3 regions of the Chryseobacterium sp. AG363 genome follow, and region 3 is predicted to be linked to each of the others. Evidence: riboswitches for the same ligand, from Rfam matches in the RefSeq annotation. Region 3 holds a riboswitch; each other region holds the start of a gene.

Region 1 (2,273 bases), 160 kb from region 3:
CCGGTTCCACTACTTGATTTAGGCTGATTTAACGAACCAAAAAATTGAAAATTCTCTTCCGTATAAGCTGCTTTAAGGGAATTACTGAACTTTGTTTTGTTCCAGTCCCAGGAAAGAAGGCTTCTTACACTTTGAGTTTTATATTTCGTTTTTGTTCCCGTTTCTTCATATACAGGAAAGCGTTGTGAAGAATCAAAAAACTGGCTCTGCCACGAAATTTTATGATCGTTTGTGATTTTATAGGATGCTCCTACATTGAACGTTGTATTGTAATAACTTCCGTTTCTGTTGATATAGTTCAGGTCACTTACCTTATAATCATTTTCACTTACAGAATAATTTCCAGAAGCCTTAAAACTGAACTTATCATTGCTGTAAGAACCTTTTATAAAGTTATTATAGGTATTAAAAGAAGCCACTTCAGAAAATAAAGAACCATGGAAGCCTTTATTAAAATCCAGGGTATTATTCAGGTGAATACTTCCCCCGATGGCACCACTCCCATATACTACACTTCCACCACCAGCTTTTATACCAATCTGATCATAGCCGAACAAAGCAATATTATTAATATCTCCCTGTCCCAGAAAATTAGAATTGATATTAATTCCATTCCACACAAAAGCAGTCTGCTGAGCGGTAGTTCCCCTGAAAGAAGGTGAAGAAACGGCACCACGGCCATTTTCTTTGATAAAAACCTGTGACTGAAATCTCAGAAGTTCAGAAAGATTACTGGAGTTTTTCTCAGCATCTTCTGCCGAAATTATTTTTACGGGATGAAAAAGTTTCACCCTAATCATCTGATTGTCGAAGACATAAACAGTATCGATGGCTTTCTCTTGTGCAAAAAGAAAACAGCCATAAGATGAAAAAAGCAGTACTAAAGATCTTTTTATATCCATACTTTTTTACTTTTCCTCCGAAAGCAATATGTTTTTTAATTATAATTCCGGCAGGTCTCCTGACTTTCGCATTCTGCACCTTCCCGTTATTAAACAGTGGTTTTTTGCAGAAACTTGAGTTGCGATTTACAGTTGCGGGGACAGTCCGGGAGTTACACCCGATTCCCTTTTCATTCCAAAATACTGGAAACCAAAATTTTTGCAAAGATAGTTTTTTATATGTATTCACCAAAAACCAGACTTTTCTATACACAACATGCTATCCTTTTGCTATATACACAAAAAAGAACGGCCGCTTTCAATATTGAAAACAGCCATTCATCCCACTACTTTACTATTTATATATGTTATTTTTTAATGAATTTATAAGTCTCTTGTTTTCCTCCCTTCATAGAGTATTGCAAAATATAATCTCCTTTTGACAGGGATGAAACATCAATCTGCCCTTCTACCGAATCAAATGATTTTACCTTTTGTCCCACCATATTATAAATTTCGGCTTTCTCTATTTTTCCTGTTCCTTTAAAATATAGAATATCAGTCACAGGATTAGGATAGACACCCATATTATTTTTCTCTTTCACTGCATCATTCACCGATAAAAATTGAGAAGTATCCAGATAAAAAGCGATCATCTGCCCTGAAGCATTCGTCCCTGATCCGGCAATTTTCTTTCCGTCCTGTGAAATGGCCAAAGGAAGCCCCATGGTTACTCCATTCGTTGCAATTCCCAAAGAGGCTGCATAATCATTCAGATTGATCCTTCCGGTAGCAGAAGTCCAGATAAAACCTTCCCCTGACATAGGAGGTGCTCCAAATGCTCTATAATATCCAATTACTTTTTTCCCATCAGCAGAAATCCCGGTGGCACCTCCTTTGAAGCTGAAAGAAGCATTAGGATGCGTTATATAAGTAAGTCCGCTCACAGCATTCCAGACATAGGGATTAGGATTTGCTGAGCCTATGATTGTATTTCCATCTGCAGAAATTCCTCCTGCTTCCCCTACATTATTTCCATTATTATCAGTAATAAAAGTTTCTACTCCATCCTGCCATTTAGCCCCACTTCTTGTTCCGGTTGGCTCATCCTGCCAACCTACAATTACTGTTCCTGCCGCATTGATTGCGTTTGCTCTGGAGCTGCGTCCTGCAACGATACTTCCCAGATCTACCATTCCGTTTGCTTCATCCCATTTCACAGCATGTGCATTTGCAGCAGTAAGAAAACCTAAACCTACAATCGTGCTTCCATTGGTAGTCATCCCCCAGGTTGAACTTACACTACCGTCCCATCCTGTAGGAACAAGCCCGCCTCTGTTTACCCAGGTCGAAGTAGCTACATCATAGGTTGATATCTCATTAAATCCCGTT
Region 2 (2,273 bases), on a different contig from region 3:
TCCTGAGTTTAAAGAATGAATATCAATCTTAGTAACCTGAGAAGTCATTATTTTTTGTCCTGTCACAGAGTAAATATTCACTTCTTTCAGTTTCTCAGCCGTTTCAATCTGAATGAAATCACTTGCCGGATTTGGATAAATATTGAATTTTTTCTTGGTCACAGAAGAAATTCCTAAAGTCAGCTGTGCCTCGGTGGGGGTAAATGGTCTTCTTTGCCCGAAACTTAATCCAAACCAGTCATTGTTACTCAGTTGAATCTGAGAAAGATTGGCTTTTGTTTGCCAGCTTGATAGATCTTTTCCTTTATATAACTTCCAGCTGTCTGATCCGGAAGTATTTCCAGTAAATGAATTCAATGTTAAATTAGTAATCTGATTATTCGCTGATGCAAAATTGAAATAGGAAGCTTGAGACTGGATCAGTTGTAACGCCTGTTCAGCAGTTATGCTTCCGTTATATTTAATTCCAAAAACAAAAGAATTGGCATTTCCGTTGGCATTATCAGTTCCGAAATCAATAACGACAAGACTTTTATTAGTTCCGCTTCCTACCCAGTTTGTAACCTGCGAGGGAACAAACCAAGCAGAACTGTAGGCTGGAACTGGTGGGGAAGGCATTGTAGGAGGGGAAAAACTATAAGAAGCTCCATACCATCTTCCGTCCACTAAAAGATCATTGTTCACACCATTATTGAATGCCATAGTTGATGGAGTGTTTCCTGACCAGGTTGACCAATAGTCGTCAAGGCTGGGAGTATGATGATTGTAATTTAAACTGTACAGAAATCCGGATGGTATTTCAATTTCCATTTTAGGTTCTGCAGCGGCAATAGCAGTAATCATGTCTTCCATGGTTAAGCCATTTCCGTCAAAACGGTATCCCCAAGCATAAGAATTTGGGGTGCTGTCATCATTAAAGTCTGCAATGAAATATGCTTTTTTAGAACCGGTTCCTACCCAAAATTTAATGTCGTTTTCTGTGAATTGGGCCGACAATACCTGCATGCAAAGCAGTAAGAAAAAAAGATAGATTTTTCTCATGATATAATTAATTTAAAGTTTTATTCCCGAAACTTATCTTCAGAGCAGAACTAATTCTTTCTCTGAATCTGGTGTTTTAAGGCAGGTCTCCTGGCTCACATCTTACAACTTCCTTCCCGGATTTTCAGATCCAGTGGTTTTTGTGCAGTAAGTTTAAACAGTTTACAGTTGCGGGTACAGCTCAAGATTTGAATATTATTCTCACTTGATTCCCTATTAATGAACATTGTTCAGCCTTAAAACGCTGCAAATATATCATATAAATTGATAAGTCCGTTTTGTGAATTATTTTCCTTTAAAAAAAATGATTTTCAAATTGATTAATAATTTGGTTGGATTGTCGGTTTTTCATTTTTAAATAGATTCTTTTCTTATTTATCTTCAATGCATTCTGTCTGTTCAATTGTTAAAAAACAATTATCATTGTATTTAAGATCAGTTTACAATCAAGTCCTATTTTCGCAGCCATAAAATAGCATATGAAAAAATTACTATGTTCTGTGGGTATACTGGCTGTATTGGCTTCATGTAAAAGTGATGACGATATCGCAATGGTTAATCAGGATATTAATTATTCCAAACTCCCTCAGGAGTTTCCATTTTCAAAACTGACTACGATAAACGGAGTGGATGTTATCAACGGAGGTTTTGGATCCGGAGCTGCGGCTCATCCTACCAGAAAAGGCGAATTCTATGTCATTACCGATAGAGGACCTAACACCGACTTGCAGAATGGGAAAAAGTTTCTTACTCCTAATTTTACTCCAACCATTATGCATTTTAAAATCAATGCTGACGGAAATGTAAAGGTCATCAAATATATTAAACTTAAAAATCCATCCGGACAGCCTATTACCGGACTTCCAAATCCTGTTGGAATGGGGAGCACAGGGGAAGTAGCATATGATGCTTCCGGAAATGTCTTAGGTACTGATCAGTATGGTCTTGACAGCGAAAGTATTGTTGCTGCCGCTGACGGTACATTCTGGGTTTCTGATGAATATGGACCGCATATTGTACACTACAGTGCTGATGGAATGGAGATGGAAAGAATAAGCCCGATCGGAGTAAATACAGGACCAAGAAAATTACCTGCTGTTTTAGCGAAAAGAAGAGCCAACAGAGGAATGGAAGGACTTTGTATGAGCCCGGACGGAAGAACGCTGGTAGGAACCATGCAGTCGATGATGTATGTTCCCAGTAAGGCATTGGCTGCCAATAAAACTTTAACG
Region 3 (2,273 bases):
TCCGTATGCGTAAAGGAGATGTATTTGTTTATGTAAAACCTGCTCCCGGAGAAACAGAATGGATCTGGATCAAATATCCGGAGAAACAGGATGACGACAAACCTTTTGTACGGTATGAAACTCTGGATAAAGAAGGAATGGTAAATAAAGGGCGTATTGCTTATGTAGACCAGCTTCCTGCCTACACTCCATCTAAATCTAAAAACGGAAGATCTCTTATTTTTACTGACAATTCTGATCCTAAGGTTCCTACTGCACAAAGAAGCAAAGTGGTGATTGATATTTATCCTTCCAATGCAGGATACCGTAAAAAGGAAAAAGATGCCGAAGGAAAAATTCTTACCATTGATAAAGTAAAACCATGGGGAATTGGAAATGACCTTCCGGAAGGTATGACCGAAATCAAATCCATCAGAGTACAGCAGCCCGGAAGAGGATCTGTTTTTGTAAGAGAAGCCATCAAAAATATGTTCCAGCCTACCATGGATTTTGAAAACGTTGGAGTAACCTCACTTGACAACGATAATATTTTTCTTTATATGATAAACGGTTCAGGGGAAAACAGATACACTACTCTCTGGACGATTAAGAAAGGAAGAGTAATCAGCCAGATTATTTACCATAATCCGGAATAAATTCATTATTTTTGCATTCGAAAAGTTTTTACGCTTATTCATCACAGAAATTGGTTCTGCATCACTGCAGATTAAAAGGGAACCGTGTGAAAATCACGGACTGTCGCGCAACTGTAAGTAACTGAAGTCTTTATCAAAGATCCACTGTGCGAGGCATGGGAAGGAGATAAATGATGTTACAAGTCAGGAGACCTGCCTTTTTCTTAAACATGTAACTTTCGCGATTTGAAGTTGTATTGATCTGATGGATTGTTTCAGGAATTCTATAAGTTCCTGTTATTATTCTGTTGTTTCCAATCATTTCCTATCGCTTTAATTAATAATGATATATGACTACAGAAGAAAGAATTGAAGCATCCGAAACCAGAATCTTTAAAGCGGTTTTCCCTAACACAACCAATCACTATGATACCCTTTTTGGAGGTACAGCGATGCAGCTGATGGATGAGGTAGCTTTTATCACAGCAACCCGTTTTGCCAGAAAAAGAGTGGTAACGGTAAGCAGTGACAAGATCGATTTTAAAAAACCTATTCCTGCCGGAACCATCGTTGAGCTGATCGGGAAAGTTTCATACGTGGGAAAAACCAGTATGAAAGTAAACGTTGAAATTTACACCGAGCAGATGTATTCCTATGAAAGAGAAAAAGCAATTATTGGTGATTTTACTTTTGTAGCGATTGACGAATTCAAGAAACCAATCCAAATACTATAAACAATAAAGTTTCGGGCGGCCTCTGGCCGCCCGAAACTTTTCCATTCAACACAACATAGTATATCTCAACCAAAGAATAATTGGAGTTCATTTGTTTTTATATTTACTTTTAGCATGGCAAAAAAATTATTTTTACATTGCTGTCACTAAAAACTATAGAAGAACCGATATTTCATGAAAAAGATTATTGTAATCATTACCCTTATCCTATCCATTACATTAAGAGCACAAAAAGACGTTAAAATTGAACTTTCAGAAAGTTACGAATTAGGAAATATTATTCTGGCCCTCACTGAATATGGCAGAACAGATCCTTATGACGTACAGAAAATCCCACCGTATTATGATGAAATCATTACGTATTTTGAGCCTGTAAAAGATCATCCTTTACTAAAAAAAGTAAATTATTCAAGAAAAGATTGGAAAAAATTCTTAGGCTTCCGAACTGATTTCTATGCATTTTCTTTTGATGAAAAAGGCTTACTTAAAAGAGATTTTCCTTTCAATTCCTTTGGTCCTAAAGAAGTAGATGAAAATCTGGAGCTCATCAATGATTTTGTAAAGAAATCAAATTACAGAACCTTTTATAAAAATCATCAGTCGTTTTACAATACTTTAATTGCCAATTACAAAGAGTATTATTACATCAATGATACTTATACTTTTTTGGATAAAATAGCAAAAAGACCAGCCAATGAAACAGATAAGAAATACATTATTGCCATATCTCCTTTGGTAGGCGGACAGAATTGCCACAGGGATATCAATAGCTCCTTAACTGTAGACTTTCCAAATATCGGAGAAGATCTTATCCTTGGAAATTTAAAAGGTAATCTCGCAAGAAGGATTCTTGATAATCACACCGTATTTTCAGAAATCGATCATGGGTATGTAAATCCTATTTCAGATCAGTACTCAAAGGAGA

The links. Region 3 has a riboswitch for cobalamin ahead of DEU39_RS10710 (acyl-CoA thioesterase). Riboswitches for the same ligand answer to the same signal wherever they lie in the genome.
Region 1: it holds a riboswitch for cobalamin, as region 3 does, so the genes downstream of both, DEU39_RS11395 (TonB-dependent receptor plug domain-containing protein) here and DEU39_RS10710 (acyl-CoA thioesterase) in region 3, are expected to answer to the same signal.
Region 2: it holds a riboswitch for cobalamin, as region 3 does, so the genes downstream of both, DEU39_RS19885 (T9SS type A sorting domain-containing protein) here and DEU39_RS10710 (acyl-CoA thioesterase) in region 3, are expected to answer to the same signal.

What each region holds. Positions count from the first base shown of each region.
Region 1 is NZ_RAQF01000002.1:2,516,831-2,519,103, forward strand. Features, by position in the region: gene DEU39_RS11395 (TonB-dependent receptor plug domain-containing protein) at 1-902, opposite strand, end outside; cobalamin riboswitch at 934-1,112, opposite strand; gene DEU39_RS11400 (T9SS type A sorting domain-containing protein) at 1,250-2,273, opposite strand, start outside.
Region 2 is NZ_RAQF01000005.1:321,565-323,837, forward strand. Features, by position in the region: gene DEU39_RS19885 (T9SS type A sorting domain-containing protein) at 1-1,041, opposite strand, end outside; cobalamin riboswitch at 1,104-1,295, opposite strand; gene DEU39_RS19890 (esterase-like activity of phytase family protein) at 1,521-2,273, shown strand, end outside.
Region 3 is NZ_RAQF01000002.1:2,357,711-2,359,983, forward strand. Features, by position in the region: gene DEU39_RS10705 (hypothetical protein) at 1-635, shown strand, start outside; cobalamin riboswitch at 670-850, shown strand; gene DEU39_RS10710 (acyl-CoA thioesterase) at 965-1,348, shown strand; gene DEU39_RS10715 (DUF4932 domain-containing protein) at 1,523-2,273, shown strand, end outside.